4 regions of the Rhizobium sp. 05N49 genome follow, and region 1 is predicted to be linked to each of the others. Evidence: riboswitches for the same ligand, from Rfam matches in the RefSeq annotation. Region 1 holds a riboswitch; each other region holds the start of a gene.
What was found. A riboswitch is a leader RNA that binds a small molecule or an ion and turns the genes downstream of it on or off. The one in region 1 is predicted to bind cobalamin.

Region 1 (8,000 bases):
GAAAGCCTCGCGGCCGATACCGCCGATGGCGGACCGGGCATCGTCATCGGCTTCCCGCGCCAGGACGAGACGGGCCGCTACAATTCCATCGCCGTGCTCGACGGCGGCAAGGTGATCGCCGTCAGAGACAAGATCGACCTGCCGAACTATGGCGAGTTCGACGAGAAGCGCGTCTTCGATCAGGGCGCCATGCCGGGGCCGGTGAATTTCCGCGGCGTGCGCATCGGCATTCCGATCTGCGAAGATATCTGGGGCGATCTCGGCGTCTGCGAGACGCTGGCCGAAAGCGGGGCGGAAATCCTGCTCGTGCCGAACGGTTCGCCCTATTATCGCGGCAAGGTCGATATCCGCCATCAGGTCGTGCTGAAACAGGTGATCGAGACCGGGCTGCCGATGGTCTATGCCGCCCAGCTCGGCGGCCAGGACGAGCTCGTCTTCGATGGCGCAAGCTTTGCCTTCAATGCCGACAAGTCGCTCGCCTTCCAGCTCAGCCAGTTCGAAACGGCACTGGCCGTGACGACCTGGAAACGCACCGAAAACGGCTGGCATTGCTCGCAAGGGCCGATGGCGCGCATACCCGAGAGCGAAGAAGCCGACTACCGCGCCTGCCTGCTCGGTTTCCGCGACTATGTGAACAAGAACGGCTTCAAGAATGTCGTGCTCGGGCTTTCCGGCGGCATCGATTCGGCGATCTGCGCGGCGATTGCCGTCGATGCGCTCGGCGAGGAGCGGGTGCGCACGGTGATGTTGCCCTACCGCTATACATCGGAGGATTCGTTCAAGGACGCCGCCGATTGCGCCAAGGCGCTTGGCTGCCGCTATGACATCGTTCCGATCGAAGAACCGGTCGCTGGCTTTTCATCCGCACTCTCGAATCTCTTCGAGGGCACAGACAGCGGCATTACTGAGGAAAACCTGCAGAGCCGCGCCCGCGGCGTCATCCTCATGGCGATCTCCAACAAGTTCGGCTCGATGGTCGTCACCACCGGCAACAAGTCGGAAATGTCGGTCGGCTATGCGACGCTCTACGGCGACATGAACGGCGGCTTCAACCCGATCAAGGACCTCTACAAGATGCAGGTCTATGCGCTGGCCCGCTGGCGCAACGAGAATGTGCCGCCGGATGCGCTCGGCCCTTCGGGCGTGGTCATTCCGCAAAACATCATCGACAAGGCGCCGTCGGCCGAACTTCGCCCGGATCAGAAGGACCAGGATTCGCTGCCGCCTTATCCAGCGCTCGACGACATTCTTGAATGCCTGGTCGAACGGGAAATGGCGGTCGAGGAGATCGTGGCGCGCGGCCATGACGTCGAGACGGTGCACCGCATCGAGCATCTGCTCTATCTCGCCGAATACAAGCGCCGCCAGTCGGCACCGGGCGTGAAGATCACGAAGAAGAATTTCGGCCGCGACCGGCGCTACCCGATCACCAACCGGTTCCGGGATCGCTGAGACGCTTCAAATATCTGGGAGGGATGAATGCGCAGCTCAGTTGAAATCTACAATGTGCGGCGGGGCGAAAGCCGTGTCATCTGGCAGACGGAAGCGCTGGTGGAGGCGCCGAATTTCTCGCGCGACGGCGCCTATCTGCTGATCAATGGCGACGGGCTGCTCTATCGCCTGCGTCTCGATGGCAGCGACCTGGTGGAGCGTGTCGATACCGGCTTCGCGGTCCATTGCAACAACGACCACGGTATTTCGCCCGATGGCGAACAGATCGTCATCTCCGACAAGACCGAGTTCGGCAAGTCGGCGATCTACATCCTGCCGATCGAGGGCGGCAAGCCGCGGTTGATCACCAAGAACCTGCCGTCCTACTGGCACGGCTGGTCGCCCGATGGGCGCGAGCTTGCCTATTGCGGCATCCGCAACGACGTCTTCGATATCTATACGATCTCGGTCAATGGTGGTGAGGAGAAGCGGCTGACGCATGGCGAGGGCCGCAATGACGGGCCGGACTGGTCGGCCGACGGGCAGTGGATCTATTTCAATTCCAGCCGTACCGGGCTGATGCAGATCTGGCGCGTGCATCCCGACGGCACGGATCTCCAACAGGTGACATCGGACAATTACGGCAACTGGTTCGCCCATCCATCACCCAACAATGACAAAGTGCTGATCCTTTCCTACGACCCCGATGTCTTCGATCATCCGCGCGATCTCAATGTGCGTCTCAGGATGATGGACATGGATGGCGGCAATCTGACGGAGCTGTTCGAGCTCTTCGGCGGGCAGGGCACGATCAACGTGCCGAACTGGTCGCCGGATGGTGAGGAATTCGCTTTCGTACGGTATTTTCCGGCGAGATCTTGAGAGGGCTCACCGCCATTTGATGATGGGGTGGTGGGAGATAACTGATTAGCGGGGTCCGTTTTCCGCTGGGCACGGTGTTTCAGAGGCGCGGTGCACAGTAATTCTTGAGTGCCCTCCGATACTTTGGAGTTGCACCCGAACAGACTCGCCTTCGGAAGGGGCGAATGTTGAATCGATACTTGAGACAGTGGTTTGTCCGAGCGGAAACGCCACGACTGTCGTCTTCGGTTGACCATACTTGGATGTAAATGAATAGGACACGATCGAGGCGAACTCATCAACGCCTCCATCTCGAGTTTTTGAAACGCTGGCAATCTTGTTGTTGTTATCGCAGACGAAAAGATTAACCTCTGCCCCATCAACATACCATTGACCGGGAAGGTCGGGTGAAAGCACTCTCACCTTCCAACCCCGCTCGCTTGAGATGCGACGGGCCTCATCTAGTGAACTACCCAGTTTAAAAACACTTGGGCTATCAGCTGTGTCAGCGTTGGCGAGCTCGGCATTGAATCCTAAGGTTAACGCTATGCAGCAGGCAAAAAGTAAGCGAGCAGGAGCGGCAATCAAGTTTTTGTCCTTAAAATATTCAATCATAAGGCGTTACGATTGCATTGATATCACCGACTCCACAAGCCATTTTGTAAACAGGCGGCGGGTGTCTGCCCGCCGCGCTTGATGCTGCCTATCAAGCCGCAACAGCGGCCTTGCGGCGATCGCGGACGGCCTTGGCGAGATCCTCGAGCACGTCGACCGACATATCCCAGCCGATGCAGCCGTCGGTGATCGACTGGCCGTAGACGAGCGGCTTGCCGGGAACGAGATCCTGACGGCCGGCGACGAGGTTGCTCTCGATCATCATGCCCTTGATGTGGTGGTTGCCGGCGACGATCTGGCCGGCGACGTCGTGGACGACCTTCGGCTGGTTCATCGGATCCTTGCCGCTGTTGGCGTGGCTGGCGTCGATCAGCATGCGCGGGTCGACACCGAGCTTGGTTGCCTCGGCGATAACGGCCTGCACGTCGGCTGCCTCATAGTTCGGGCGCTTGCCGCCGCGCAGAATGATGTGGCAGTCCTCGTTGCCGCGGGTGGAGGCGATCGCTGCCTGTCCATCCTTGGTAACCGCCGGGAAATGATGCGGCTGGGAAGCGGCCATGATCGCGTCGAGCGCGACGCGCGCGCTGCCGTCCGTGCCGTTCTTGAAGCCGATCGGGCAGGAGAGACCCGAGGCGAGCTGACGGTGGATCTGGCTTTCGGTCGTGCGCGCGCCGATGGCGCCGTAGCTGACGAGATCGGCGATGTACTGCGGCGTGATCGTATCGAGGAATTCGCAGCCGGCCGGCAGGCCCATGGCGTTGATGTCGAGCAGCAGGCGGCGGGCGAGGCGCAGGCCTTCCTCAATGCGGTAGCTGCCGTCGAGATGCGGGTCGTTCATCAAACCCTTCCAGCCGACGGTGGTGCGGGGCTTTTCGAAATAGACGCGCATGACGATTTCGAGATCGCCGGAGAGGCGTCGTCGCTGTTCGACGAGACGGGACGCATATTCGCGGGCGGCTGCCGGATCATGGATCGAGCAGGGACCGATGATGACCAGCTGGCGGTCGTCCTTGCCCGTCAGGATATTGTGGATGGTGTCGCGCGTGCCGGTCACGGTCTCGGTCACCGCTCGGTCACGCGGGATTTCCTTGATAATATCGGCAGGCTTGGTCAGCGGGGTGATCTCGACGATGCGCAGATCATCAATAGTGTCAGTCACGGTATGCTCTCCTGTTTGGTCATACCGTGGCGGAACAAAAAAGCCGCCAGGTTGACTAGCGGCTGTTCGGGTGTGTCGTCGCGTTAGTTTCGGTTACGCACAGACCCGCATCCGCTGGAAGCAGCGGTACGAATAAAATCGCGATGCGTAAACGGACGAAATCGACATGCCGCCTATGTAGACATGCGAATTGGAATTGTCACGTGGATTCTGTGAGGAAAAATGACAGGTCTGTGAAGTTTTATCGGCTTTCGGCCATTGCCTCTCTCTGGGCATCTTCCGGCGCAGCCGCTTCGGCATGTCCATGCTTGCCGCGGCGTGTCGTCATGTCATCGCCGGCATTGGCGGGCAGGCGCAGGAAAGTGATGCAGGCGAGCGCGGAAATCCCTGCCACGATAAAGAAGGCGATATGGAAATCGGTGACCGTGAGTTGGCCGCCGTGGAAGTTGGCGGACACTTCCAGGATCGTCCCTGCGACTGCAACACCCATGGCCATGGAGATGCGCTGCGCCACGGCATTGATGGCCGTCGCCTGGCTGCTGTCGGCCTCGTCGACATCGCCGAAGGCCATGGCGTTGACACCCGAGAAGGCCATGGAGCGCAGCAGTCCGCCGACGAGAAGAGAGCCCATGATGAGATAGATCGGCGTTTCAGCAGTGAAGAAGCCGTTCACGCCGAGGCAGATCGCGGCAAGGAAGGTGGTCAGCGCGATGACGTTGCGGAAGCCGAAGGCGTTATAGGTGCGGGTTGCAGCGAATTTCGAGCCCATGGAGCCGAGTGCGCTGACGAAGGTGACAGAGCCAGACTGCAGCGGTGTCAGACCGAAACCGAGCTGCAGCATCAGCGGCATGAGGAAGGGCAGCGCGCCGAGCCCCATGCGGAAATTCGAGGCGCCGAGGATCGCCGCCCGGAACATCGGGTAGCGGAACATTTTCGGATCAAGCAGCGGATGCGGCGTGCGCCTGGCATGGACGAAATACAGGATACCGGAGAGGACGCCGACCGCGACGGTGACATAGCCGTAGATGACGGGAACGGCCGGCAGGCTGATGACGGATATTCCGAAGACGAAACCGGCAAAGCCGATCCCGGACAGGAAGAAACCCGGAAAATCCATCGGCTTCGGGCTGCGCGGCTCAATCGCCGGCAGGAAGCGGGTGACCAGCGCAATGCCGATGATGCCGATCGGAACGTTGATCCAGAAGATCCAGTGCCAACTCAAATAGGTCGTCAGGAAACCGCCGATCGGCGGGCCCATGATCGGGCCGATCAGGGCCGGAATGGTGAGCCAGGCCATGGCATTCACCAGCTGGTGACGTGGCGTGCCGCGCACCAGAAGCAGCCGTCCGACCGGCGTCATCATCGAGCCGCCGGCGCCCTGGATGAGCCGGGAAATGACGAAGGCGGCGATGGAATTCGAAAAGGCGCAGGCAACCGAACCGACCATGAAGACTGCTATTGCCAGACGGAAAATGTTGCGCGCGCCGAAGCGATCCGACATCCAGCCGCTGATCGGAATGAAGATCGCAAGCGCCACAAGGTAGCTGGTTACCGCAAGCTTCAGCGCGATCGGCGAGGTGCCGATATCGGCCGCAATAGCCGGCAGGCTGGTGGCGATCACGGTCGAATCCATCTGTTCCATGAACAGGGCGACCGCAAGGATCATCGGCGTTAGGCGGGACACGGGCAACCGGGATGCAAGGAGAAGGGATTCGGCACCAATGGCGCCGCTCGGATCAGGGTCTCGTTCTAGGCCAGCATTTTCAACCTGTCCACGAAATGAATGTCGCATGTGGCTTGCGGCCATGGCCTTTCCGCGCCATAGATCGCCCTGTCAGGTGCCCGCTGTCACCAGGGGGAGAATCGGGAATCCGGTGGAAGACCGGAACGTGCCCAACGCTGTAAGGCTGACGCTCGCCGTTCAAACTACGCCACTGGCTTTGCGGCCGGGAAGGCAGCGGCGAGGCGGAGGACGCCGAGTCAGAAGACCGGCCTGGCAAGATAGACCCAACCCGCGCGGACGGCGGGCGGTTGCGTTGTTGGGGATTTGACGATGCGACCCATTGATGATGCCGTTTGTCCGGCATCCAGCTTTTCTGCGGCCGAACGCGAGGCCGTCTACCACGCGATCATGACGCGGCGCGACGTGCGCAGCCAGTTCCTGCCCGATCCCTTGCCGGACGATCTGGTGACGCGGCTTTTGACCGCCGCGCACCACGCGCCTTCGGTCGGCTTCATGCAACCGTGGAATTTCATCCTGGTGAAAAGCGCCGAGGTGAGGACGCGCGTGCGCGATGCGTTTGTCAGCGCGAATGAGGAAGCGGCCAGCATGTTTACCGGCGAGCGGCAGGAAAAATATCGTTCGCTGAAGCTCGAAGGCATTGTCCAGGCGCCGCTCGGCATCTGCGTGACCTGCGATCCGACCCGCAGCGGCAGCGTCGTGCTGGGACGCACGCATAATCCACGCATGGACAGCTATTCCACCGTCTGCGCCATCCAGAACCTGTGGCTCGCGGCCCGTGCCGAAGGCGTCGGCATCGGCTGGGTCAGCATCTTTCGCGAGGGCGACCTCAAGGAGATACTCGGCATTCCCAATCATATCGAAGTCGTCGCCTGGCTCTGCGCCGGCTTCGTCGACCGGCTCTACGAGGAGCCGGAACTGGCGGTCAAAGGCTGGCGGCAGCGGGTGGCGCTGGAAGAACTGGTCTTCCATGACGGCTGGGGGCAGGTGGAAGGCGAGGCCGCGCCGGTTTGAGCCGGCACGGGTGTGCTTCACTCGGCCGGCTGGGTGCTGCAATCCTTGGCGCAGGCTGGTGTCCTCCAATGGCCAAAGGTGAGGAGGCTCGCAGCAGCGAGAAGCCAGACGCCGATCGCTCCATAGAGCATGACACCGCCGAAGCCTGCGACCAGCGCATCATGCACCGTCTCGGCGGGAATATCAGGCAGGGCGGCGATGCTGCCGGCGGAGATCCGTTCGGCAAGCAGGCGCAGATCGCCTGCGTCCATCGAGTTCGGCAAGGCGCTCTTCAGATGGGAGAGCACACCAGTGAACAGGATGAAGCCCATGACCGCGATGTTGATTGCGAGCGAGATCATCCGGGCGCTCATGTCGATGCCGGAGGCCATACCGGCGCGGTCGCTGGATACCGCACCGGTTGTCGTGTTGGTGACCGGGGTATTGGTGAAGCCAAGCCCGATGCCGGCAAGCAGCGCGCCGGGCAGCATCGTCAGCCAGCTTGGCGCGGCGGCGGCGCTGCCTGACTTCATCAGCAGGAAGCCGAGTCCGATGGTGAAAAGGCCGCCGGGAATGATGATACCTGGCCGGTAGCGCAGCATAAGCCGCTCGGCAAGCGGCGGCACGACGAGCGTCGGCAGCGTATAGGCCAGCAAGGCGATGCCGGCCGCCACACTGCCGTAACCGAGGCCGGCTTCATACCAGATCGGCAAATAGATCATGAAAGGCCAGAAGCTGATATTCATGGCGGCCGAACCGACAATGGCGCCCGAGAAGGTGCGGATGCGGAACACCGAGGCATCGAACATCGGTCGCGGGTTCAGCTTTTCGGCAACGACGAAGGCGACGAGGCTTGCGGCGCCAAGTCCGATAATGCCAAGCGCAGCCGGGCTCGCAAAACCGAGAGCCGGCCCCTGGGTGATGAAGAAGGCAAGGCAGAAGACCGCCAGCGAAAGGGTGGCGATGCCGGCGATATCGAGCCGTCCGGCCGCGGGATCACGCGATTCCTGAATTCCCGTCAGCGCGAGAGCGATTGTCACGGCCGCCAGTACGGCATGGATGAGGAATACCCATTGCCAGCCGGCCACCGCCACGATGCCGACGCCGACGATCGGGCCGAAGCCCAGGCCGATGCCGAAAATGATGCCCCACCAGCCGAAGGCGATGCTGCGGGCGCGGCCCTCGCGAAATTGGTGGGAG
Region 2 (8,000 bases), on a different contig from region 1:
TGCCGACCAGCAGGAAGGCGATGAGAGCGCCGATGAAGGCGCCGGCGGAGAGGCTGAGCACGCCATAGCCGAAGCCAAGGATCATGACGCAGACGGCCCCGGTGGAGGCGCCGGCCGAAATGCCGAGCACATAGGGTTCGGCAAGCGGATTGCGCAGCAGCGCCTGCAGCACCGTGCCGCAGAGTGCCAGCGATGCGCCGGCACTGGCCGCCACCAGCGCGCGGCTGAGGCGGTAATCCCAGACGATGCCCTGATGGATGCGGCTGAGCTCGAATGCTGTGCCGAAGAGGCGGTTGGAGACCGCTTCTGCCGTGGTGGCGAGCGGGATCGATATCTCGCCGATCGATACGGCGAGACTGATCATGATACCGAGCAGGAGGAGGGCGGCGATGGTGAGCGTGGCAAGCGCCCACCATATCCTCTGTGGCAAGGCAGCCTGGCTCACTGGGCCAGACCGAAGGACTGGATGCCCTTTGCCAGCGTCTCGATGCCGTCGATGGTTCTGATCGTCGGGTTCATCGACTGCGCGTCCATCATGATGAAGCGCTTGTTCCTGACGGCATCGAGCTCTTTCGTAACCGGATCGTTTTCCAGGAAATCCACCTTCACCTTGGGATCATCGGCGGCATAGCGGCGGCGGTCCATGGTGGCGATGACGATGACGGCGGGATTGGCCTGCGCAATCGTTTCCCAGCCGACGAGGGGCCATTCCTCTTCCGTCGTGACGACGTTCTTCGCCCCGAGCGTCTTCAGGATATAGGCTGGTGCGCTGTTTTTACCGGCGATGAAGGCATCGCCTTTCACTTCCTTGCTGGAGAACCAGAAGACGACCGGCAGGTTCTTTGCCGCAGCACCGGCAACAGAGGCAACGGCCGCGGCCTCCCGCTTCTTCAGGTCGGCGATGACAGCATCGCCGCGGTCTTTCACGTCGAAGATCTCGGAGAGTTCGGCGATTTCCTGATAGATCAGGTCCATCGTGAACAGTTCCTTGCGCACGCCATCGCCGCCGTCGGTATTGATCTTGGCGACGCAATCGGCCGGCGCGACATAGGTGTTGATGCCGAGATCCCCAAACTGCTCGCGCTTGCCGACGGAGCCTTGCGTGCCGACATGCCATTCGAATTCGGCAGCCACCAGATCAGGCTCCGCGCCGACGACGGATTCGAAGCTCGGGTCGTTATCGGCCAGCCGTTTGATCCTGCTGTTAACATCGGCATATTGCGGCAGGACCGGGCCGACCCAAACGGCCGTGCCGGCGATCTTGTCGGCAAGGCCGAGCGAGAACAGCACTTCGGTCATGCCCTGGCCGATCGAGACGATCTTGGCCGGCGCCCTTTCGAAGGTGACCTGCTGGCCGCAATTGGTGAGGGTGATGGGATATTGGGTGGCGGCAAGTGCGGGCGCAGCAAAGCCGGCCAGCCCGAGCGCGAGGGAAAAGCTCTTCAGAAGCTGTCGCATGGAAAACTCTCGATCAAAGGAAAAGGGCTAGCGGATGCCGGCGCGCGAACGATGGTCAGCGAGCGGGAGGCTAGCGGCGGATCGTCCAATCGAGACGGATGGATGGCGGCAGGTGGGGAGGGATCTTGTCAATCATGTCTGCTCCTTGTCCGGGCATCCCCGCCCGGCTTGATTGGATCGTGATCGACGGCAGGTCTCCTGGCTCGCGAATATGTGCCGGTCATCTGCCTTCCCGCGAAATCGCAGTGGCACGGCCCTGAGGCCGAGGGCGTGATCGCTGAAGCGATCAACCCCGAGATCGACAATCCGCTTACAGTTGCGGGGGCAGCCACGGTCTCGGTCCCTCTTGGGTCGTCCTCACCGTGTTCCCTATTATTCCCCTCGGAGTTCTCTTCGGGGAACCGTCGCCTCGATCTATGACGCCGCCATGGGCGACGTCAAGCGCCGGAATGCGAAGTGTGTCGGGTCCGAAGCCGCCTTAGTGACTGGCGCCCGAGCCGCCGGCGGCGACAAGCGCGAAGGGCTGGCCCTCGACGGGGATCGTACGCACCTCCTTCAGCGTCTGCGTGCTGACGAGGCGAATCAAGCTGTGACGGGGATCGCTGATGGCGATATCATCGCCGGCCACGGCCAGCCGCGGACGCGGATCGCGCCAATGACCATCCTTGCTGTAGGGCTCTGTTACGGTTTCCGATCTGACGATCTCGCCCTCGACTGTATCGAGCAGATGCAGCCTGCCGTCTTCGGTGAGGATGTAGGCATTCTGAAACTTTGCCGGATCGAGCACAAAATCGACGCGCCGCGTTGGAAGGTCGATGATGCGATAAGGTGCGTCCGTATTATCAGGATCGATCAGCGCCAGCTTGTCCTCTCCGTAATTGCCGAGGAAGAACTGCATCGAGCGGCCGCCGAGCAGCGTCGAGACCTTGCCCCGCGGCAGCGATGCGCCATAGGCGAGCATTTCCACGCTCGGGCCTTCCGCGCCGCTGGGGCGGGCGATGAGCACGCCTTCCTCGCAACCGAAGGCGACGAGGCGGGCGGAGGTTGCCTCGCCATGCAGGCCGGTGCAGGGCGCGACATCGCCGATCTGCCGGCCATCCCGGTCGAGCACCCGCAGGCCCAGGCGTGGCGGCAGTTCGCCCTCCTTGACCGGCGCCTGCATGTTCGGCACGGAGACCAGCAGGTGATTGCCCATCGGCACCGCGACGCCGTGATGGGCGGCGATGGTGTTGACAGCTTTCGGCTCCGGCTTTTCCTGCAGCAGGCTGCTCTCCTTCAAGAGATCGAAGCGGTCGGTGCGGTCGTAGAAAATCGCCACGTCATCGCCATGCGTCACCACATGGCCCGGCTTCTCGCCCTTTATCGTCGTGCCGATCAGCTTGGGTGGCGCCACCTCGAGATCGCGATGCTCTCCATGATCGGAAAGGGCAATGCCGGTATCGATGACGTGAACGATATTCTCTTCACCCTGGACGGCAAAGACCGTGCGCCCGGTGTCGCTCAACGACAGGGCGGCATAACCCTTGAGATCGAAGCGACCGATCTGTCTCCCGCTCGCAAGATCTATGGCGTGGACGACCGGCAGGCTGTGATCAGCCACGAAAAGCCGCCAGCTCTCCTGCTGTTCCTCCTCGGCGCGGGAAGTCGATGGCAAGGTGGCGGATGTGAGCGTAGTGGCGACTGCGAAGATAGCGAAAAGGCGCCGGGACATGAAATCTCCTTTAATGTAATAACATTACATCGCTGTTGTTATAAAGTTACATTTGCCTTGTCCAGTCGCGGCTGTCGGATTTTTGAGAAATTGGGGGCGCCGGCCGTTCGATGTCTGGCTTTTCATCATGACCGGATAGCGGTGTATGACGCAGGCCATCGATAAGCGATTGCTGAGCCTATCTCACAAGCCTTTCCCGCATTCCTCGTCTAATCCGGATAATTTATCGACGCTATATCCCATCCGGCACAGCTTCTGGTGCCCGTCAGCATTCAACAGCCTTGCAAGGGATAAGCCATTGAGAACATCAGCATTTGCCGCAACCGATGCGAATACGCCGTTGCAACCTTTCTCTTTCGACCGCCGGGACCTGCGTCCCGAGGACGTGGCGATCGATATTCTCTATTGCGGGGTCTGCCATACGGACCTGCATATGGCCCGCAACGACTGGGGCTTTTCGGCCTATCCGGTCGTGCCGGGCCATGAGATTGTCGGGCGGGTGTCTGCCGTGGGGAGCGCCGTTTCACGCTTCAAGGCGGGCGACAATGTTGCCGTCGGCACGATCGTCGACAGCTGCATGGAGTGCCCCAACTGCCGGCGCAACGAAGAGCAGATGTGCTACAAGGGCGTCACCGTCACCTATAACGGCCAGGACCGAGTGACCGGCGAGACGACCTATGGCGGCTATTCAGATCATATCGTCGTGCGCGAGGAATTCGTTCTCAGCGTGCCCGACGGGCTGGACCTTTCGCGGGTCGGGCCGCTGCTCTGCGCCGGGATTACCACCTACTCGCCGCTGCGTACGTGGAATGTCGGCCCTGGCAGCCGGGTGGGCGTGATCGGGCTCGGCGGGCTCGGGCATCTCGCCGTCAAGTTCGCTTCGGCGCTGGGGGCTGAGGTGACGGTTCTGACGCGCTCGGCGGGCAAGATCGCGACGGCACGCGAACTCAGTGCCGACAAGGTGCTGCTGTCGACTGATGCCAAGGCGATGGAGGCTGCGGCCTTCGCCTTCGACGTGATCATCGATACCGTGCCTTACGAGCATGATCTCGGCCCCTATCTCGACACGCTCGATTCCGACGGCACGCTGGTCATTGCCGGCTCGCTGGTCGATACGCCGAAATTCAGCAACCTGTCGCTGATCAGGGGGCGCCGGCGCATTGCCGGCACACCGAGCGGCGGGATCAGGCAGACGCAGGAAATGCTGGATTTCTGCGGCCGCAAGAACATCCTGCCGGAATGCGAGATGATCGCCATGGGGGATATCGCCAAGGCCTTCGAGCGGATGGAGCGCGGCGATGTGCGCTACCGCTTCGTCATCGACATGGCAACGATGCCGGCGGCGCAGGCGGCCTGACGTCGCTCACCGTTTCGGGATGGCGCGCAGCGCTTCCACGAAGACAGAAAGGGCCGGCGGCATCTGTCGCCGGCTCGGATAATAGATGGAATAGCCGGTGAATGGCGGGCAATAGTCTTCCAGCACGCGGATCAGCCGGCCGCTTCTGATATGCTCGGCGGTAAAATCCTCGAAGACATAGACGAGGCCGGAGCCTGACAGCGCCGCTTCGACCATCATGTCCGAATCGTTGACCATGAAGCTGCCCGAGACCTTCACTTCGATATCGCGGCCGTCCTCGGTGAATTCCCAGGCATAGGCGCCTCCGACAGAGGTCATGTAATAGGTCACGCAATCGTGGTCGGCGAGGTCGCGCGGGGTTTTCGGTATGGGGTGGCGGGCGAAATATTCCGGCGAGCCGACGATCGCCGCGCGGATATCCGGCCCAATGCGCAGGCCCACCATATCCTTGTCGATGCGTTCGCCGAAGCGAATGCCGGCATCGAAGCGCGAGGCGACGATATCCTCGAACCGATCGCCGATGATGAGCTCCACGCGGATATCCGGGTAGGTGCGGTGAAACGCCGGCAGGATCGGCATGACGAGCGATGTCGCGGCATGTTTGCCCGCGGTGATGCGCACGGTGCCGGAGGGCTTTTCCCTGAGGTTGCCGAGTTCCTGCAGGCCGCGATTGATCTCGGCGAAAGCCGGCTGGAGCGTGAGAAGCAGGCGCTCGCCAGCCTCTGTCGTGGCCACGCTGCGGGTGGTGCGGGCGAGAAGGCGCATGCCGAGCCGCTCCTCCAGCTGGCGCATCATGTGGCTGAGACCCGAGGAGGAGATGCCGAGGCGGGCGGCGGCCCTGGTGAAACTGCGCTCCTCGGCAACGATGAGGAAGGCGGCGAGATCATCGAAATCGTGACGCTTCATTGCTGATCTGCCTTCAGGAGTGAAAGGGAATGCGGCGGCTGCCTCACATATTTAGGGCAGGGGCGCGGGTGCTTGCAAGATCGGCGCCGGTGCGACCCTTGGTCCTGCAAATCCGCAATGACACTAATTTGACTTCGTGCTAATGTAGAATCTACTGATGGTCGGAGGAGTAACCATGAGTATTTTCGATGGCTTAGGCGGCGTTCTCTCTGATGTGCTTGCCGGCAGGCAAGTCGATTACGTCGCGGTTGCAACCAGAATATTCGACAATGCCGGCGGCCTGCAGGGCATTGTTTCCCAGCTCAACTCGGCGGGTCTCGGCCAGCAGGTTTCATCCTGGATCGGCACCGGCCACAATCTCCCGGTATCGGCAGAACAGATCGAGGCAGCCTTGTCCTCCGATCAACTGCGCGACCTTGCCGCCAAGTTCGGCGTCAACACCGACGAGGTCTCCAAGCTGCTTGCCGAGCATCTGCCGCAAGCGGTCGATGCAGCAACGCCCAATGGAACCGTTTCGTAAGCCTGGAAGATGCGGGGCCACGGTGATGCGCGGCCCCGATGACGTGCGTGCCTTGACTGCCCCCAACCGAGGATATCCCATGATTGCGAGATTGCTTGTGCCCGCTTCCGCCGGAGCGTTGATTGCCGCCGCCTTCTTCGTCTCTCCGGCCTCTGCGCTGACCATGAAGGAATGCAGCGCCAAATATCAGACGGCCAAGGCCGATGGCTCGGCCAAGGACATGAAGTGGAACGATTTCCGGGCGAAATTCTGCGGCGCGGATGCGGCCGCCGAAGATGCCGCCGATGACAAGGCAGTCGCCGCAACGACGGACAAGGAGCCCGCAAAGGCGACGATGAAGGCGCCCAAGGGCGTGACCATGCCGAAAGCGATCGACAAGAAATATGCCAGCGAAACGCCCGGCAAGGGCCGGCTGCATACCTGCGTCGACAGCTACCATGCCAACAAGGATGCCGGCACGCTGAACGATCTGAAATGGATTCAGAAGGGCGGCGGCTACTGGAGCCTCTGCAATACGGCGCTCAAGGCCGGCGGCTGAGGCTTAACCGAACGGAGTCGATGTCATCGATAGATGGCATCGACTATTCCGGCATGGCCTCCGTCGGTTCTTCGCGATCCTGCAGAATACGGTCGATGAGGCCCCATTCCAGGGCTTCCTCGGCCGTCATGAAGCGGTCGCGGTCCATCGCCTGTTCGAACTCATCATAGGATCGCCCGCAATGCTCGGCGTAGAGGCCGGTCATGCGCAGCTTGATCTTCCGGATTTCCTCGGCATGGATGAAGATGTCGGAAGCCTGTCCCTGGAAGCCGCCGAGAGGCTGGTGGATGAGGATGCTGGCATTGGGGAGTGCTGCCCTCTCGCCCGGCTGGCCGGCCATCAGCAGGAAGGAGCCCATCGAGCGCGCCGTTCCCATGCAGAGCGTGTGCACCGGTGCGCGGATGAAGCGCATCGTGTCGTACATGGCAAAACCGCTGGTGACGACGCCGCCCGGCGAGTTGATATAGAGATTGATCGGCTTCTTCGGGTTCTCCGCTTCGAGGAACAGAAGCTGGGCGCAGACGAGGGCGGAGACCGTGTCGTTGATCTCGCCGTTCAGGAAGATGATCCGCTCGCGCAGGAGGCGGGAGTAAATGTCGAAGGATCGCTCCCCTCGGGAGGATTGTTCGACGACCATGGGGACGAGTTGCATCGCTTCGCGCATCGGCGAACTCCAATTTTCCGGTGATTGATGGGGAGAGGCCTGCCGCGTCAGGCGGCGAGCATTATGGTCCGGCTGTTGCCGTTGGCGACCGATTTCCTCAGCTGCTCGACAGTGGCGCCGGTCAGCTCGTGGACGATCCGCAGACTGGTTCCGCCGGCTGCATTCGGCGCGATCGTGAAGGTGACCGTGCTTTCGAGATAGGGCGGGGCATCGTCGCGCATTCGGTAGCGGATTTCCTTGCCCGGCGTCTCCGAGACGGATTGCGGCTCGGCAAGCGCTTCCTTCGGCAGCCATTTCTCGCGGAATTCCGCAATGCTGATCGCCCGCCAGACCTTTTCCGGCGGCGCATCCAGCTCGTATTTCTGTTCGAACCCGGTTTGCGGCGCCCTGGCCTGTATCTCGGCCTTCATTTCGTTCATTGGTCCATATCCTTCAGCAAGAGCTTCAGAGCATCGATACGGGCTGGCCAGTAGGCGCGGTATTTCGCCAGCCATTGGGCGATGAGGGCAAGCCCCTCGGGATCGACCTCGTAATTCACGAAACGGCCCTCCTTCTGTTCGCGCACCAGCCGTGCCGACCGCAGCACCGCGAGATGCTGGGACATGGCCGGCTGGCTGATATCCATGCCCTGGCGAAGGGTGCTGGCATTCATGCTGCCGTTCGCCAGCTTTTCGAAGATCGTGCGGCGGGTCGGGTCGGCGAGAGCGCGAAAGATATCATGTTCCATCATGACAACACATAAGCATAGACTTATGCGATTCGCAAGAGGCCGAATGGACAGGCTCACTCAGCGCAGTGCAGCTTCTGTCCGGCGACATCCAGAATTTCCTCCGCCATCTCTTCGCT
Region 3 (8,000 bases), on a different contig from region 1:
CGGGGATCGACGCCCGAGGCCTCGTAATATTCATCGACCAGCGTCTCCAGATCCTTGAGCGGCCCGTAGCTTTCGGCCCGCGTCAGCGGCGGCGTCAGATGATCGATGATGACGGCGGCCGTGCGGCGCTTCGCCTGAGTGCCCTCGCCGGGATCGTTGACGATGAATGGATAGAGATGTGGCAGCGGCCCGAGGATCGCTTCGGGATAACAGACCTCCGACAGCGCCAGCGCCTTGCCCGGCAGCCATTCCAGATTGCCGTGCTTGCCCATGTGGATCACCGCATCGGCGCCGAACTCTTCGCGCAAGAAGGCATAGAAGGCGAGATAGCCGTGCGGCGGCACGAGATCGGGCGAGTGATAGCTTTCCTTCGGATCGATATTGTAGCCGCGTGCAGGCTGGATGCCGACGAGCAGCCCGCCGAAACGCGCAAAGGGGAGCGCAAAAGCACCCTCGCGCATATAGGGATCGGCCTCCGGATCGCCCCATCGCGCGTTGACTTCATCCTGAATCTGATTGGGAAGAGAGGCGAAGAAATCCTTGTATCGACTCAAGGAAAGCCGCTCGCGCACAACCTTGCCGTCGAAACCGGAATTGGTCGGCCCGGCCATCAGATGCCGCATGAGCGCATCGCCATCATCAGGAATATCGGCGAGCGGATAACCGGCCTTCGCCATCGCCCGCATCACCTCGATCGTCCCGGCGGGCGTATCGAGCCCGACGCCATTGCCGAGCCGTCCGTCCCGGTTCGGATAGTTCGCCATGACCAGCGCGACACGCCGCTCCGAAACCGGCCGCTGCCGCAGCCGCGCCCAGTTAGCGGCAAGGGCCGCGACATAGGCCATACGTCCGGCATCCGGCTCGCTGGAAACGATATTGGCCTCGACCGCGGCATCGTAGCGAGCGGCAGCCTTGAAGGAGACGGCGCGCGAAAGCACGCGGCCATCCACCTCCGGCAGCGCGACGTTCATGCCGAGATCGCGGGCCGACAAGCCTTGCGATGAGGCGGCCCAGGCCTCCCGCGACGAGGCGGAAAAGATCGCCTGCAGCACGATCGCGTCGTTGGCCTCCAGCACCGTCGGCTCGCGATCGGCGCCGGGTGCGGAGACGGCAAAGCCTGTCGTGTTGATGACCACGTCGGGTTGGAGATCGGCGAAGATGGCTTCGAGGATGCCCTTGGAAACCGGGTCCTTGAGGCTGTAGGCAAAGACCGGCAATGGGCGAAGACCCTGCGCCTGCAGGGTTTCGATCAGTGCCTCGACAGGGCGGGTTTCGCCGCTGTGCACGAGTGCGCGGTAGAAGGCGATGGCAACGACGGGTGCTGCCTGTCCCTTCTCCCCAGCGGGGGTCCGGAGGACAGGTCGAGACCCGTGGCTCGACCCCGGTCGGTGGCCCGAAGGGTCGGATGAGGGGGCCACCCCACAAACCTCGAAATCGTGCTCCTGTTGCTCGCTCTCTCCGTCGCTCGCCCCTCTCATCTGCCCTGCCGGGCATCTTCTCCCCGCTGGGGAGAAGACAGAACCGGTGAGCTTCCGCCACTCCTCGACCCCAACAAGTCCCCGCCCCGGCCACCAGATCCCGGCCTTCATCAACGGCACAGCCGGCGCCGGCTTCTCCTCTCCCGAGAGCATCGCCGCCGCATAGGCCAGAAAGCCCCGCGCATTGGCATCGCCACCCTCGATCAGATAGGCCCAGAGCGCATTCAGATCCTCCAGAACCACATTGGAAAACGGCGTCAGCCCGGCATCCGGCTTGGAATCCCCCGGCAGCACCGCAATCAGCGCACCGCTGCGCGCCGCGACCGCATGCAGCGCCTCCAGCGCATAGTGGAAATAGCTCGCCCCGCCGAGCGCCCGCACGATGATCAGCTTCGCATGCCGCGCCGTCCGCTCCACATAGGCATCGACCGACATCGGGTGCTTCAGGCTCATCAGGCTCGCAAGCCTCAGCGAATAGCCTCCTTCTCCGCCGCTATGGGCCGCGGCAATCGCCGCAAGCTCGGTATCGGCAGCGGACAGGAACAGGATATCGCCCGGCGACTGGCCGAGGTCGATCGCCTCGTCCCCGTCGCTGATCGTCCCCTGTTGAGCGAGAAGCAGATGCATTCGTTATGTCCTCAGACGAGCGCTTCGATCGCCTTGCGCACTGCGTCCTGATCCATCTCGTGCAGACCGATGACGACGAGACGCGTATTGCGGGCCTCACCCGGCGCCCAGGCACGGTCGAAATACTGGTCGATGCGGGCACCCACGGCCTGTAGCTGCAGGCGCATCGGCTTGCCGGAGACATCGATGAAGCCCTTCAGGCGCAGCACGTCATGCTCGGCGATGATGCCCTTCAGCTTCTCGACGAAACCTGCCGTATCCGAGACAGCCCCGAGTTCGACGACGAAACTGTCGAATTCGTCATGGTCGTGCGGCTCGCCATCCTCATGCTCCAGCTCGTGATGGGACTTGCGGTTGACGATATCGTCTTCCGTGCCGATGCCGAGGCCGAGCAGCACGCTTGCCGGCACCTCGCCGTTCTTCGCTTCGATCATGACAGGCTTGCGGGCAATGCGCGAGGCAACTTCGCTCTTCACGCGGCCAAGCCCGTCCGCGTCGATCAGATCGGTCTTGTTGAGCACGATCAGGTCGGCGCAGGTCAGCTGATCCTCGAACAGTTCCTCGATCGGGCTTTCATGATCCAGCGATTCATCCTCGACACGGCGCGCATCGACGGCATCGTGGTCATCGGCAAAACGACCGGCAGCAACGGCCGCACTATCGACCACGGTGATGACGCCATCGACGGTGACTTCGCTGCGGATGTCTGGCCAGTTGAAGGCGGCGACAAGCGGCTGCGGCAGGGCAAGGCCCGAGGTTTCGATGACGATATGGTCAGGGCGCTGCTCGCGCTCCAGAAGCTTGGTCATGGTCGGAATGAAATCGTCGGCAACGGTGCAGCAGATGCAGCCATTGGTGAGCTCGATGATGTCGTCCTCGGTGCAGTTTTCCGCACCGCAGCCCTTCAGCACGTCGCCATCGACGCCGAGATCGCCGAACTCGTTGATGATCAGCGCGATCTTCTTGCCGCCGGCATTGGTGAGCAGGTTGCGGATCATCGTCGTCTTGCCGGCGCCGAGAAAGCCGGTGATGACGGTTGCGGGGATTTTCTGCTGCATGGAACTAACCCTTCATTTTCAGCGGCAGACCCGCTGCGATAAAATAAACATCCGCGGCCGAAGCCGCGATCATCTGGTGCAGCCGGCCTGCATAGTCGCGAAATTCCCGCGCCATGCGGTTCTCGGGCACGATGCCGAGGCCGACTTCATTGGAAACGATGACGAGCCGCGCCTTAGCATGAGGCAGAAAGCCAGCAAGGGTGGCAGACTGGGCGGCGATATCGCGCCCCTCCATCATCAGATTGGTGAGCCACAGCGTCAGACAATCGACGAGGATGGCCCTGCCCTCCGCGTCGATGGCGGTCAGGCGCTCGGTGAGATCGAGCGGTTCCTCATGCGTCGTCCAGGAGGGGCCGCGATCGGCCCTGTGCTGGTCGATGCGCGCCTGCATCTCGTCGTCCCAGGCGCGGCCGGTGGCGATGTAATGGCGCTCGATACCGCTCGTGGCAATAAGATTTTCGGCGAAGCGGGATTTGCCGGAGCGAGCGCCGCCGAGGATGAAGGTGGTGGTCATGACAGCACCGTCCGTTGAGGATGGGCGCGGCCTTCGCCACACCCCTCATTCCTGTGCTTGTCACAGGAATCCAGCCTGCCCAAGTCCTTGGGCAGGAGAGACTCATTCCGCGATAACATTGATTCATTCACGGCGCAGACGCGCCGTGGCTGGTTTCCTGTGACAAGCACAGGAATCAGGGAAGAGAAAACGGCCTGCGCCAGAAGCTCATCACAGAGGGGCGGCGGAACACCGCGCCCATATCGCACCACCAGAGGCAGCGCTGAATAACATCCTTCAGCCAAGACAACCTCCGTGCTGGCAGCGGGCAAAGCGCCCAAATTGGGCATTATGCCCGGCACGGATAGCAGGTCTCCTGGCTCGCAGTTATCGGCCGCGACAGGGGCGACCGCTCGGTCGCCCCTTATCGTGCCAGCGGATCTACCTCGCCTTCCCGGCTGCATCTCGTGAAAAGGCGGACGATTCGTAGAATTAGAGGCGTCCTGCCCCGGCTGATCACGATGCATTTCCAGTGGCTTTTCCGGCACTTGTCCGCCTTGCCCGCTTGCAGAATGCAAGACCGTCGGCGCCGCAATCCAAATGCCGGATGGAAGACCCTGACTGCTCTACAGTCGCGGGGTCGGCTGTGATGAAGGCGCCCGGCTTGGGTCCGCCCCGTCACATTCCCTTTTAATCCGGAAGGCGTTTGCCGATCCGGAACCATCCATTATGTGGATTCATGGTTAGGCGCGTGCAACTCCCATGTCAATTGCCGCGCAACGCCCCGCTCATGTTCATCTCGACTTACACTACCGATATTATCGTCTTTAATCAAAGGCTTACGTCACAAAAACTTTACGGCCCGGTCGGTTTTTTGCCGCAATTGCCGCTCATGCGGATGCCGGCTCCGCCCTTGACCCCTATTCTTGCCGCCTAATTTCCCCATGATGCTCTCCCGAATGCACATTCGCCGCCTCGGCCCTCTAGGCACCGCCTTCGATCCGGGGCGCCTGCGCGCGCTTATTCGCCACAGCGAAATGGGCATGGTCTTTGCCGGCGCGCTTGTCGGCATCGTATCGGGGCTTGCGGTCTCAGCCATGAGCTATGTCTCGGAAGAGATGCACAGCCTGATCTTCGGCATAGACGGCACGACGAGGCTCAGCGCCTCGCAGATCGACAGCAAGTTTTTGCTGATGTCGGCCCCGGTAGCCGGCGGCATGCTTCTCGGGCTCTTGCTCTTCATTCTCGCCAAATGGCGCAAGAAGCCGATGGTCGACCCGATCGAGGCCAATGCGCTGCATGGCGGTCGCCTGTCGCTGACGGACAGCATCCTTGTCGCGATCCAGAATCTCGTTTCCAATGGCTTCGGCGCATCCGTCGGCCTGGAAGCCGGTTATACGCAGCTTGCGGCCGGCATCGCCTCGAAATTCGGCCTGAAGCTGCAGCTGCGCCGCGCGGACCTGCGTGTGCTCGTCGGCTGCGGCGCAGCCGGCGCCATCGCCGCCGCCTTCAATGCGCCGCTGACCGGCGCCTTCTACGCCTTCGAGCTGATCATCGGCACCTACACCATTATGTCGCTGACACCTGTCGTCGTCTCGGCGCTTGTCGCAACTCTTGTTGCGCGCCTTCTTGCCGGCAGCGATTTCATCATCGATGTCGGCAGTTTCGGCGCTGTACAGCCGGCAGACTACGTGCCGGCCATCGCGCTCGGCGCCTTCTGCGCCGGCGTCGGCATCCTCATCATGCAGGGCGTCTCCTTCGTAGAGGAATTGGCGCGCAAGAGCGCCATCGCACTGCCTTTCCGCCCGGCGCTCGGCGGCATCGTCGTCGGCCTGCTGGCGCTGGTATCGCCACAGGTGCTGGCCGCCGGCCACGGCGCGCTGCATCTGAACCTCTCCCACGAGATCACGATCCCCGCGCTGATCGGTCTTTTCCTTCTGAAGTCGGTGGCATCCGCCGTCTCCATCGGCTCCGGCTTCAGGGGCGGCCTGTTCTTCGCCTCGCTTTTCATGGGCGCGCTGCTCGGCAAGCTCTTTGCCTATTCCGCCCCCTATTTCGCCGATGCGACGCTGACGCCCGTGATCTATGCCGTGGTCGGTATGAGCTCGCTCGCCGTCGCCGTCATCGGCGGGCCGCTGACCATGACCTTCCTGGCGCTGGAGATCACCGGCGACTTTCCAATCACCGCACTGGTGCTCGCAGCCGTCATCACCTCCTCGCTCGTCGTGCGCACGACCTTCGGCTACTCCTTCGCCACATGGCGCTTTCACTTGCGCGGCGAAAGCATCCGCAGCGCCCATGATGTCGGCTGGATCCGCAATCTCACCGTCGACAAGCTGATGCGTTCAGACGTAAAGACCGCAAAACTCGGGATAACGCTGGACGCGTTCAAGGAGGCCTTCCCCATCGGCTCGACGCAGCGTGTCATCCTCGTCGATGAGGGCGACAAATATGCCGGCCTCGTGCTCGTGCCGGAAATCTACGCAAACCCCACCAGCGCGCAGGACGAAGCCCAGAATCTCGGCGATTTCATCCGCTATAAAAACGATTTCCTGCAGCCGCAGATGAATGCCAAACAGGCGGCCGCGATCTTTGACAAGACGGAAAGCGAAGCGCTCGCCGTCGTCAACAACCTCATCGAGCGCAAGGTGATCGGCCAGCTCAGCGAAAGCCACACGCTGCGCCGCTACAGCGAAGAACTCGACCGCCGGCGCCGCGAGGTGTCAGGCGAGATCTGAGGCTTTTGCCGCCGATTTTCGAGCCGATGCCACAATCGGATCCGCGAGCTTGAACACGTCGGCCTTCCTCGAAACGCCGCGCAACTCGAACGATCCCAGGCGTTCGCAGGCGACACCGCAGGCAGCCGCGAAGCTTTCCGACATCAGAAGCGACTGGCCGAGTTCGCCGCAGAGTTTCTCGATCCGCGAGGCCTCGTTGACGGCCCTGCCGATCACGGTGAAGTCGAGCCTGCCGCGGGCGCCGATATTTCCGTAAAACACTTCTCCGAGATGCAGGACGACGTCGACGCCGATGTCGGGGCCACCCCTGCCTGCCCGCTCTCGGTTCAGCGCCTCGTTGGCCTTCAGCATGTTCCGGGCCGAGGCGAGTGCTGCGCGGCAAGCCTGTTCGGGATCATCCCCCTCTTCGCTGCCGGTCGGAAAGATCGCTAGCACGCTGTCGCCCATGAACTTGAGGATCTCCCCGGAATTTTCCTCGACATGCCTGCCGATCAGCTCGAAATGCGCATCCAGAAACCCGGCGATTTCGCCCGGCTCATAGACGTCGGTCAATGCCGTGAAATTTCTGAGATCGGCCAGCAGGACCGCAGCATTGATGGATCCGCCCTTGCCTCTCTGAGCCTCGCCCGCAAGGATGCGTGCGCTTGTCCTGGCGCCTGTGTAGACAGCCAGAATATCGGCAGCGGTTTTCGATGCGGCCATGCGGTAGCAGGCGAGCCCCAGAGCCGGAATAAGCTCTGCGACGGTCGTCAGCTGCTCGTCGGAAAATCCACCCGATGCGTCGCTGGTCAGCGCCAGGCTGAAGCCGCGCAACGCGACCTCCTTCGGAAACTCGAAAATGCTGACCACGTGATCGGTCGCTCCGGCAAGGGCGAATTCCTTGAGCCGCGGGTACTCCAGACCCTCTCCCTTGGCTAAATTCCAGCGCCCCGCTCTCTCACCGCGGCTCAGCAGATGAAATGTCGGCGTTTTCTCGAAGTTGCGCTCGTCCACGCCGCCATGCTCGGAGTTTTCGAGGGTCGTTACCCCGCCTCGCACGAAATTGGCGGAGATGCCGCGGTACATCGGATGAAGAGATGGCATCATGATACTGGCCCGCCAGATCGGAAACCCACCAGCGACCAGCCGGTCGCACAGGCCTCCAACGAGGTCGCCAATATTGTCGCTCGCGATTCCCTGCTCTATAAGCCACTGAATATGATCGTTAATTTCGGAATCTCCAGATGGTTGAAACCGTTCTATGATCGGGAAATCCGGCGAATGGGCGGCAAGGCCGGACCGTGCCGCCACAAAATCCGGCAATCGTCGCGCCAGCCGGGTTTCCTAGCCATCGCGCCCGGCGACGACAACCGCCGGGCAGGCACGGAGAGAGTGATACCTGGCATCATCAATCGCCTGCTTCACCTCGTCATGCCATTCACGGGCGACCGAGGCAGTGCGGAATTCGATGATGATCAGCCTGTTCATCTGCCGGTCTCCCTGAACCGGATGGACCGCGCCGCCACAGGATCGCACATTGCCTCCATGGAACGTCACGTCGGGCGATATGCATGCGAGATAATCATCGATCGTCTGATCTTCGATATCGGGATGGATTTCGAGAATG
Region 4 (8,000 bases), on a different contig from region 1:
CGTCGCGGATCGCCAGAGCGATCTGCCGGCTGACATCGGCGCGAGAAAGATCATCACGCACGAAGGACCAGTTGAGGATCGTCACCGGACCGGTCAGCATTCCCTTGACCGGCTTGTCCGTCAGCGACTGCGCGTAGCGCCACCACTCGACTGTCATCGGCTTTGGCCGAGAGACGTCGCCGAAGATGATAGGCGGGCGGACATAGCGCGAACCGTAGCTCTGCACCCAGGCATGCTGCGTAAAGGCGAAACCGGAAAGCTGCTCACCGAAATACTGCACCATGTCGTTACGCTCGAATTCCCCGTGGACGAGCACGTCGAGGCCGATTTCCTCCTGCCAGCGGATCGCCGCTTCGGTCTCCTTTTTCAGGAACGCATCGTAGTCCGCCTCGCTGATCGTACCCTTTGCGAAGGCCGAGCGGGACTTGCGCACATTGGATGTCTGCGGGAAGGAGCCGATCGTCGTTGTCGGGAAGAGCGGCAGGCGAAGCTTGCGCGCCTGCAAGCTGGTCCGCTCGGCAAAACCGCTGCTCCGCGTCATCATCGTCTCATCGATTGCCGCGACCCGCTGCCTGACTTTGAGATCATGCACACGTGGAGAAGCCGCTCGAGAGGCAACGGCCTGAGAGGCTGCAGCAATTCCTTGATAAGCCCCGCCGGAGCTGCCGAGGGCAGAGAGTTCATCGAGTTTCTGGGTGGCGAAAGCGAGCCACGACGTCAGTTCCTCATCCAGTCCGGTTTCCAGATCCAGGTCGATCGGCACATGCAGCAGCGAGCAGGACGGCGCGATCTGCAGTCCATCCGCACCGAAGCGCTGAACCAGTGGCTCGATCTTTTTCAGGATCGCGGCAAGGTCCGCCCTCCAGATATTGCGTCCGTCGATGATGCCGAGCGACAGCGTCAAATCGGGGGACGCCTTGAGAAGGGCATCGATCTGCTGCGGAGCACGAACGAGATCGACATGCAGGCCGGAAACCGGCAATGCGAGCGCCGTCGGCAGGTTATCGCCTATATTGCCGAAATAGGTGGCGAGCATGATCTTCAGGTTCGGTACCAGCTCGTGCAGCGCACGATAGGCATGCTTCAATGCTGCCTGCTCTTCTCCTGAGAGATCCAGCACCAGGCACGGTTCGTCGATCTGCACCCAGTCGGCACCGGCAGCGCTCAGTTCCGCAAGCACCCTCGCATAAACAGGCAACAGGCGTTCAAGCAGGCTGATCGGTGCAAAACCTTCCTCGGTTCCCTTGGCGAGTTTCAGGAAGGTGACAGGGCCGAGGATGACTGGCCGTGTGTGGATTCCAAGCGTCTTCGCCTCGATGAAGGCATCGAGCGGCCTGTTTACGGTCAGCGCGAAGGATTGATCGGGACCGAGTTCCGGCACCATGTAGTGGTAGTTTGTGTCGAACCACTTGGTCATTTCCAGCGCTGGCACGCCATGACCGTGGTGATGCTGATGGCCGCAATCGGCATGCGCCTCTTCGCCGGTCGAGCCGCGTGCCATGGCGAAATAGGTATCGAGCGCAACAGGCCCGCCCTTCCAGCCATAGGCCGAAGGTATGGCGCCGACCATGACAGTCGTGTCGAGCACATGGTCATAGAACGAGAAATCGTTGGAGGGGATGATATCGATCCCCTTCTCTTTCTGCAGGGTCCAGTTTTGCGCCCGCAGCCGCTTGCCGACATCGAGAAGCACGCCGGCATCGGACTTGTCGGCCCAATAGCTTTCAAGTGCGAATTTGAGTTCGCGATGCTTTCCGATCCTGGGAAAGCCGAGATTTGCAGTCTTGATGGTCATTTCCTTACCCCGAAGGTTATGGGCAAGGCTCAGGCGCAACGCATCGACGAGGTGTGGCTACAGACGTGCCGTCTCGCGCAAAGCGGCACACCGGGACACCCCGCCCGTGGACGTTATCTATCGCGGCAGGTCTCCTGGCTTGCGGGTCCTCAACACCGTCCAGTCTTCCCAGGCGTCTTCCCAGTGACGTCGAAGGACGGTGTCTATCCGCTTACAGTTGCGGGGGCAGCTTCGGTCTTGGCGTTAGCCTCACCGAATTCCCTCTTAGCTCAGGATCGTCAAATCCAGAGAACCACGATGCGACAAGCATGCACCTGTCGCATCCGATCGTCAAGATGACATAAAGAAATCTTTATATCTTTATGCGAAGAAGGCGAAGTGCATTCATCGTCACCAGCACGGTCGCGCCTGTATCCGCGAGGATCGCTGGCCACAGGCCGGTAATACCGACGATGGTGGTGACCAGGAACACGGCCTTCAGCCCGAGCGCGATGGTGATGTTCTGGAAGATATTCCGCATCGTCCGCTTCGAAAGGTCGATCATGCGGGCAACGTCGCCGACACGCCCATGCAGTACCGCCGCATCCGCCGTTTCCAGCGCGACGTCGGTGCCGCCGCCCATGGCGATGCCGACATCGGCTGCGGCAAGTGCAGGCGCATCATTGATGCCGTCACCGACCTTGGCAACGAACAATCCTTCCTTCTTCAATTCGCCAACAATGCGCTGCTTGTCCTGCGGCAGCAGCTCGCCGCGCCAGTCGATGCCGAGGTCACCGGCAACGGCTGCTGCCGTGCGCTTGTTGTCGCCGGTCAACATGATGGCGCGCACGCCTGCTGCCTTCAGCGTCGCAAGCCCGCTCTTGGCGTCGTCGCGTGGTTCGTCGCGCATGGCGATGAGACCGGCGGCGACACCATTGATGAGCAGTACCGAGACGCTCTTGCCCGCACCATTCAGTGCCGCGACCCGCTCATCCTGTTCGGCATTCAGCGCCCCGCGCTCGCGCGTGGCCGGCGGCGACAGAAGATCGAGCGTCTCGCCCCCAACCTTGCCGGTCATGCCCTTGCCGGGCAGCGCTTCCACTTCGAAGGCCGGCGGCACGGGCACGGCATCGGCCTTGGCACGGTTGAGGATCGCCAGCGCCAGCGGATGGCTGGAGCCCTGCTCGAGGACGGCAGCACGGGAAAGCACCTCAGCCTCCGAGCGCCCATAGGCGATGATATCCGTGACCTGCGGCTTGCCTTCGGTCAGCGTACCGGTTTTATCGAAGGCAACAGCCGTCACCTTGCCGAGCGATTCCAGAACCGCTCCGCCCTTCATCAGCAGACCGCGGCGCGCACCCGCCGAAAGCGAGGCGGCAATCGCTGCCGGCGTGGAAATGACCAGCGCGCAGGGGCAGCCGATCAAAAGGATCGCGAGTCCCTTGTAGATCCATTCGCCCCATGCTCCGCCCATCAGCAGCGGCGGCAGAACGGCGACCAGGGCCGCCACGACGACCACACCAGGCGTATAGTAGCGGGAGAAACGATCGATGAAGCGTTCCGTCGGTGCCTTCGATTCCTGGGCCTCCTCTACAAGCTTGACGACGCGGGCAATCGTATTGTCCTCGGCAGCGGCCGTGACACGGACGCGCAATGCAGCGTCGCCATTCACCGTGCCGGCAAACACCGTTTCGCCTGCGCCCTTGCGCACCGGCGTGCTTTCGCCCGTCACCGGCGCCTCGTCGATCGCGCTTTCACCGGAAAGAATGGTGCCGTCGGCGGAAATCCGGTCTCCCGGCCGCACGAGAATGATGGAACCGACCGCAAGCGTCTCGGCCGGCACTTCCTTCACTTCGCCAGCCGCCTCGAGCAGTGCGTTCTTCGGCACCAGCGTCGTCAGCGACTGGATGCTGGCGCGCGCCTTGCCGGCGGCAACCCCTTCCAGCAATTCGCCGACGAGGAACAGGAACACGACCGTCGCTGCCTCTTCACCGGCATTGATGATGACCGCGCCAACAGCGGCAATCGTCATCAGCATTTCGATGGAAAAGGGCGTGCCGGAAAGTGCGGCCATGACCGCGCGACGCGCGATCGGCATCAGCCCCACCAGCATGGCGATGATGAAAGCATACGGAGCAACCGAAGGCACCAGATGGCCCACGACATAGGCAACGACGAGTGCAAGTCCCGAAAGGATCGTCAATCGGCCCTTCTTGCTCTGCCACCAGGGACCGGTCATCGGCCCATGATCATGGCCGTGCAACCCCTCGACTTCCTCGGCGCCATGCGAATGCCCGTGATCGGCGTGATCATGACCAGCATGATCGTGGTCGTGACCTTCGTGGTCGTGATCATCATGCTCATGACCATGGTGATCATGATCATACCCGTGGTCATGATCGTGGTCGTGATCCGCATGATCATGATCGGTCTTGCTTTCCCGGACAGGAGCCTTGCCCGTGAGCGGAGCAACCGAATAGCCGAGGCCGGTAACCTTTTTTTCGATCGCTTTGAGATCGCTGCTGCCATCGTGGCGCACTGTCATCGTGCCCGCCGTCACCGATACGGAGACGTCTTCGACGCCGGGCACACGCCTGACGGCCGTATCGATCTTTGTTGCGCAGGCGGCGCAATCCATGCCGCCAACCCGGTACCGTGCCTGTGCTGCTTCGCTCATGATTTCGATCCTTGCTTGTAGGCAGTATCGTTCCTACATCCTCTAGCGACTAGAGGTGCAAGAGGAAAATCATGAAAAAGATCACCATCGGTGAAGCCGCCCGCCAAAGCGGCGTCAAAGTGCCGACGATCCGCTATTATGAGGGTATCGGTCTGCTATCTGCGCCAAGTCGTAGCGAAGGCAACCAACGTTCCTACGAACCTTCCGACCTCAACCGTCTTGCCTTCATCCGCCACGCCCGCGAACTTGGCTTCGAGATCGAGGCAATCCGCACCCTGCTGCAGCTTCAGGATGATCCCCACCAGTCCTGCGCTTCGGCCGATGCCATCGCAAAAGCTCGTCTCATAGAGGTTGAACAGCGCATCCGCAGCCTCAATGCCCTGAAGGCCGAGCTGGAGCAGATGGTCGAAGGCTGTGGCCATGGCCGCGTCGATCAATGCCGGGTCATCGAGGTGCTGGCCGATCACGGCAAGTGCGTGCATCCACATCACTGAGACTTGCGCTCGCCGAGTGCCCACGCCAAGAAGGCGCAATGAAACAGAAGAAAATCGCGATCATCGGCGGCGGCCCCTCCGGCCTTTCGGCAGCCGAAGTGCTGTCGGCAAGCGGCCATGCCGTTTCCGTCTATGATGCGATGCCGACTTTTGCGCGCAAGTTCCTGCTCGCTGGCAAATCCGGACTCAACATCACCCATTCCGAAGACTACGAGCGCTTCGCCACCCGCTTCGGCAACGCCAATCCCCGCCTGCGCGCAGCCCTCGACGCCTTCACCCCAGCCGATATCCGCGCCTGGGCAGCGGGCCTCGGCACCGAGACCTTCGTAGGCTCGTCCGGCCGCGTCTTCCCCAACGTGATGAAGGCCTCGCCGCTGCTGCGCGCCTGGCTCGCCCGGCTGGAAGCCCGCGGCGTCAGCTTCTTCACCCGCCATCGTTGGATCGGGTTCGCAGAAGACGGCCATAATTTCGAAGCGCCTGACGGCCACAAGACCATATCCTGCGATGCAACCCTGCTCGCACTCGGCGGCGCCAGCTATCCGCGCCTCGGCTCCGATGCCGGCTGGGTGTCATTGCTCGCCGAGCGCGGGGTGGCGATCGCACCGTTTCAACCGGCCAATTGCGGCTTCGATGTCGCCTGGAGCGAGATCTTCCGCGATCGCTTCGCCGGAGAGCCGCTGAAATCCGTGACGGCAACATCACGCGCCGGGACATTTCCGGGCGAATTCGTCATCAGCAAGCACGGCATCGAAGGCAGCCTCATCTATGCGCATTCGGCCGATTTGCGTGATGACCTGCTGTCACATGGGAAGGCAAACCTGATAATCGACCTTGCCCCGGGCCGCACCGCAGATCGCCTGTCTCGCGATCTGACCCGGCAGGATGCCAAGATGAGCTTTTCCAATCGCCTGCGCAAAGGTGCCGGCCTCGATGGTGTGAAGGCGGCACTTCTGCGTGAACTGATGCCGGAGACCGATCGCAACGATCCGCACAAACTCGCTGCCGCCATCAAGTCGCTGGCTATCCCATTGCTGCGCCCACACCCCATCGCCGAGGCCATATCCTCTGCAGGCGGCATCGCCTTCAGCGAGGTCGACGAAACCTACATGCTGAAACATCTCCCCGGCATGTTCGCGGCCGGAGAGATGCTGGATTGGGAGGCACCGACAGGCGGCTATCTGCTGACTGCCTGTTTCGCAACGGGCCGGTCCGCAGCAAAAGGCATCGAGGCCTGGCTCAGCCGAAGGTGAAGGCGAAAGCCTGCACGCCGGGATCGAGGAAATGGATCTCGAACGTGTGGTCGCCGACCGGTCCGGCTTCGCGCACCAACTGATAGAGGCGCTGCCCCGTCACCGTGCCATTGCCGTCGGCATCCGTGTCCGCGCCGTGACCATCGTCGGGCGCCTTGCCATCGACCGTCACCTTGAAGCGCACCGGCTTGCCATCTGCGCCTGGACCGAGAACCAGATGCAGATCGCGGGCATGGAAGCGGTAATAGATAGTACCGTCGGCAGCATTCAACGTTGCCTGTTCGGACCCGACGGTCCAGTTGCCAGTCAGACCCCATTCGTTGAGCTTAGGCGTCGCGGCGACATAGTTATGAGCGGCATCGTTGACCGTGCCCTTGTCGTCGACAAAGTTTTCTGAGCGCTGATAGCCGACATAGGTTTCCGGCGATTGCACATTGGCAGCATCGGAAGCGGCTTCGGCACCGGTTGCCTTCACATCCACGATATCACTGGAAACACCGGTCTTGCCGGCTTCGGCCAGCAATTGCTGGATTATCCGTTCGGACTGATCGTAATCGCCCTCGCCGAAATGATGGTGGCGGACCTGCCCTTTCGCATCGATGAAATAATGCGCCGGCCAATATTCGTTGTCGAAGGCCCGCCAGATCGCATAGTTGTTATCGACAGCAACAGGATAGGTGATGCCGAGATCGGAGATCGCCTTCTTCACATTGTCGACGTTCTTCTCGAAGGCGAATTCCGGCGAATGCACGCCGATGACGACGAGGCCCTGGTCTTTGTACTTCTCCGCCCAGGCTTTGACATAGGGGATGGCACGCAGGCAGTTGATGCAGGAATAGGTCCAGAAATCGACGAGGACGACCTTGCCCTTCAGCTGCTCCACCGTCAGCGGCGTGGAATTCAGCCATTGCACCGCGCCATCGAGCGGCGGCATCAGGCCTTCGACCGGCAGCTGTTCGGCAGCACCCTTTGGCTTCATCGCCATCATCATGGTGTTACCGCTCATCGTGGCGGGATTGCCGGTCATCATCATCTGGTTGTTGGCGGTCATCGACATCGAGCCCCCGCCACCAGCCGGCATTAACACCGACTTCATCGAGCCACCGGCATTGTCAGCCGTCTGTTGCTGATGGAACTTGTCGACCAGACCCTGCTCCAGGGCATTGGTGCTGGCAAGCGAAGCCTGCGTCAGGAAGCCGGTATCAAGGCCGAGTGCAATCGCCACGACAGCCGTGAGAACCGCAACACCCACGCCACGCCGCAGCCATTCGCCGACGCCAAGCGAACGCTTCATCGCCTGATAGACCTTGCCGCCAATGAGGAGTGCCAGTGCAAGCGAGGTCGCAGCCCCCAGCGCATAGGCAAGCAGCAAAAGCGTCGTTCCGACATTCGCGCCCTGCAGCGCCGCACCCGTTAGTATGAGGCCTAGAACCGGCCCGGCGCAGGGTGCCCAAAGCAGCCCGGTCGCGACGCCGAGCAACAGCGAAGCGGCAACGGCCGAGCCGCCACTGCGTGTGTTTTGATCGGCAGACTGCGACAGACGCGCACCGAGCGAAACGAGCGGTCGCGTCAGGTAATCCGACAGCGCCGGGAAAAGCAGAATGACGCCAAAAACGGCAAGCAGCACGATCGCGACATAGCGGCCATATTCATTGGCTTGCACGGCCCATCCGCCGCCGACAGCAGCGAGGGTCGCGACTCCAGCGAATGTCGCCGCCATGCCGAGCATCATCGGCAATGTGCTGCGCAGGAAAGGTTGGCCGGCACGGGCGAAAACGAACGGCAGCACTGGCAGGATGCAGGGG

Region 2: linked by a shared signal. The riboswitch ahead of AC1DF8_RS00970 (ABC transporter substrate-binding protein) and the one ahead of bluB (5,6-dimethylbenzimidazole synthase) in region 1 are both predicted to bind cobalamin.
Region 3: linked by a shared signal. The riboswitch ahead of cobU (bifunctional adenosylcobinamide kinase/adenosylcobinamide-phosphate guanylyltransferase) and the one ahead of bluB (5,6-dimethylbenzimidazole synthase) in region 1 are both predicted to bind cobalamin.
Region 4: linked by a shared signal. The riboswitch ahead of metE (5-methyltetrahydropteroyltriglutamate--homocysteine S-methyltransferase) and the one ahead of bluB (5,6-dimethylbenzimidazole synthase) in region 1 are both predicted to bind cobalamin.

Annotation. Positions count from the first base shown of each region.
Region 1 covers NZ_JBFTME010000006.1:51,100-59,099, forward strand. The annotation lists gene AC1DF8_RS13875 (NAD+ synthase) at 1-1,452, shown strand, start outside; gene AC1DF8_RS13880 (TolB family protein) at 1,480-2,313, shown strand; gene AC1DF8_RS13885 (hypothetical protein) at 2,359-2,907, opposite strand; gene AC1DF8_RS13890 (3-deoxy-7-phosphoheptulonate synthase) at 2,999-4,066, opposite strand; gene AC1DF8_RS13895 (DHA2 family efflux MFS transporter permease subunit) at 4,308-5,732, opposite strand; cobalamin riboswitch at 5,886-6,077, shown strand; gene bluB (5,6-dimethylbenzimidazole synthase) at 6,120-6,821, shown strand; gene AC1DF8_RS13905 (MFS transporter) at 6,839-8,000, opposite strand, start outside.
Region 2 covers NZ_JBFTME010000001.1:175,839-183,838, reverse strand. The annotation lists gene AC1DF8_RS00975 (FecCD family ABC transporter permease) at 1-430, opposite strand, end outside; gene AC1DF8_RS00970 (ABC transporter substrate-binding protein) at 442-1,458, opposite strand; cobalamin riboswitch at 1,630-1,878, opposite strand; gene AC1DF8_RS00965 (hypothetical protein) at 1,937-3,169, opposite strand; gene AC1DF8_RS00960 (NAD(P)-dependent alcohol dehydrogenase) at 3,468-4,526, shown strand; gene AC1DF8_RS00955 (LysR family transcriptional regulator) at 4,533-5,432, opposite strand; gene AC1DF8_RS00950 (YidB family protein) at 5,608-5,952, shown strand; gene AC1DF8_RS00945 (hypothetical protein) at 6,032-6,490, shown strand; gene AC1DF8_RS00940 (ATP-dependent Clp protease proteolytic subunit) at 6,534-7,154, opposite strand; gene AC1DF8_RS00935 (SRPBCC family protein) at 7,202-7,573, opposite strand; gene AC1DF8_RS00930 (metalloregulator ArsR/SmtB family transcription factor) at 7,570-7,884, opposite strand; gene AC1DF8_RS00925 (hypothetical protein) at 7,942-8,000, opposite strand, start outside.
Region 3 covers NZ_JBFTME010000001.1:340,694-348,693, forward strand. The annotation lists gene cobN (cobaltochelatase subunit CobN) at 1-2,105, opposite strand, end outside; gene cobW (cobalamin biosynthesis protein CobW) at 2,117-3,163, opposite strand; gene cobU (bifunctional adenosylcobinamide kinase/adenosylcobinamide-phosphate guanylyltransferase) at 3,168-3,677, opposite strand; cobalamin riboswitch at 4,006-4,396, opposite strand; gene AC1DF8_RS01815 (chloride channel protein) at 4,604-6,394, shown strand; gene AC1DF8_RS01820 (adenylate/guanylate cyclase domain-containing protein) at 6,380-7,639, opposite strand; gene AC1DF8_RS01825 (DUF1330 domain-containing protein) at 7,718-8,000, opposite strand, start outside.
Region 4 covers NZ_JBFTME010000009.1:302,845-310,844, forward strand. The annotation lists gene metE (5-methyltetrahydropteroyltriglutamate--homocysteine S-methyltransferase) at 1-1,795, opposite strand, end outside; cobalamin riboswitch at 1,903-2,107, opposite strand; gene AC1DF8_RS20205 (heavy metal translocating P-type ATPase) at 2,148-4,451, opposite strand; gene AC1DF8_RS20210 (MerR family transcriptional regulator) at 4,523-4,945, shown strand; gene AC1DF8_RS20215 (TIGR03862 family flavoprotein) at 4,984-6,195, shown strand; gene AC1DF8_RS20220 (cytochrome c biogenesis protein DipZ) at 6,182-8,000, opposite strand, start outside.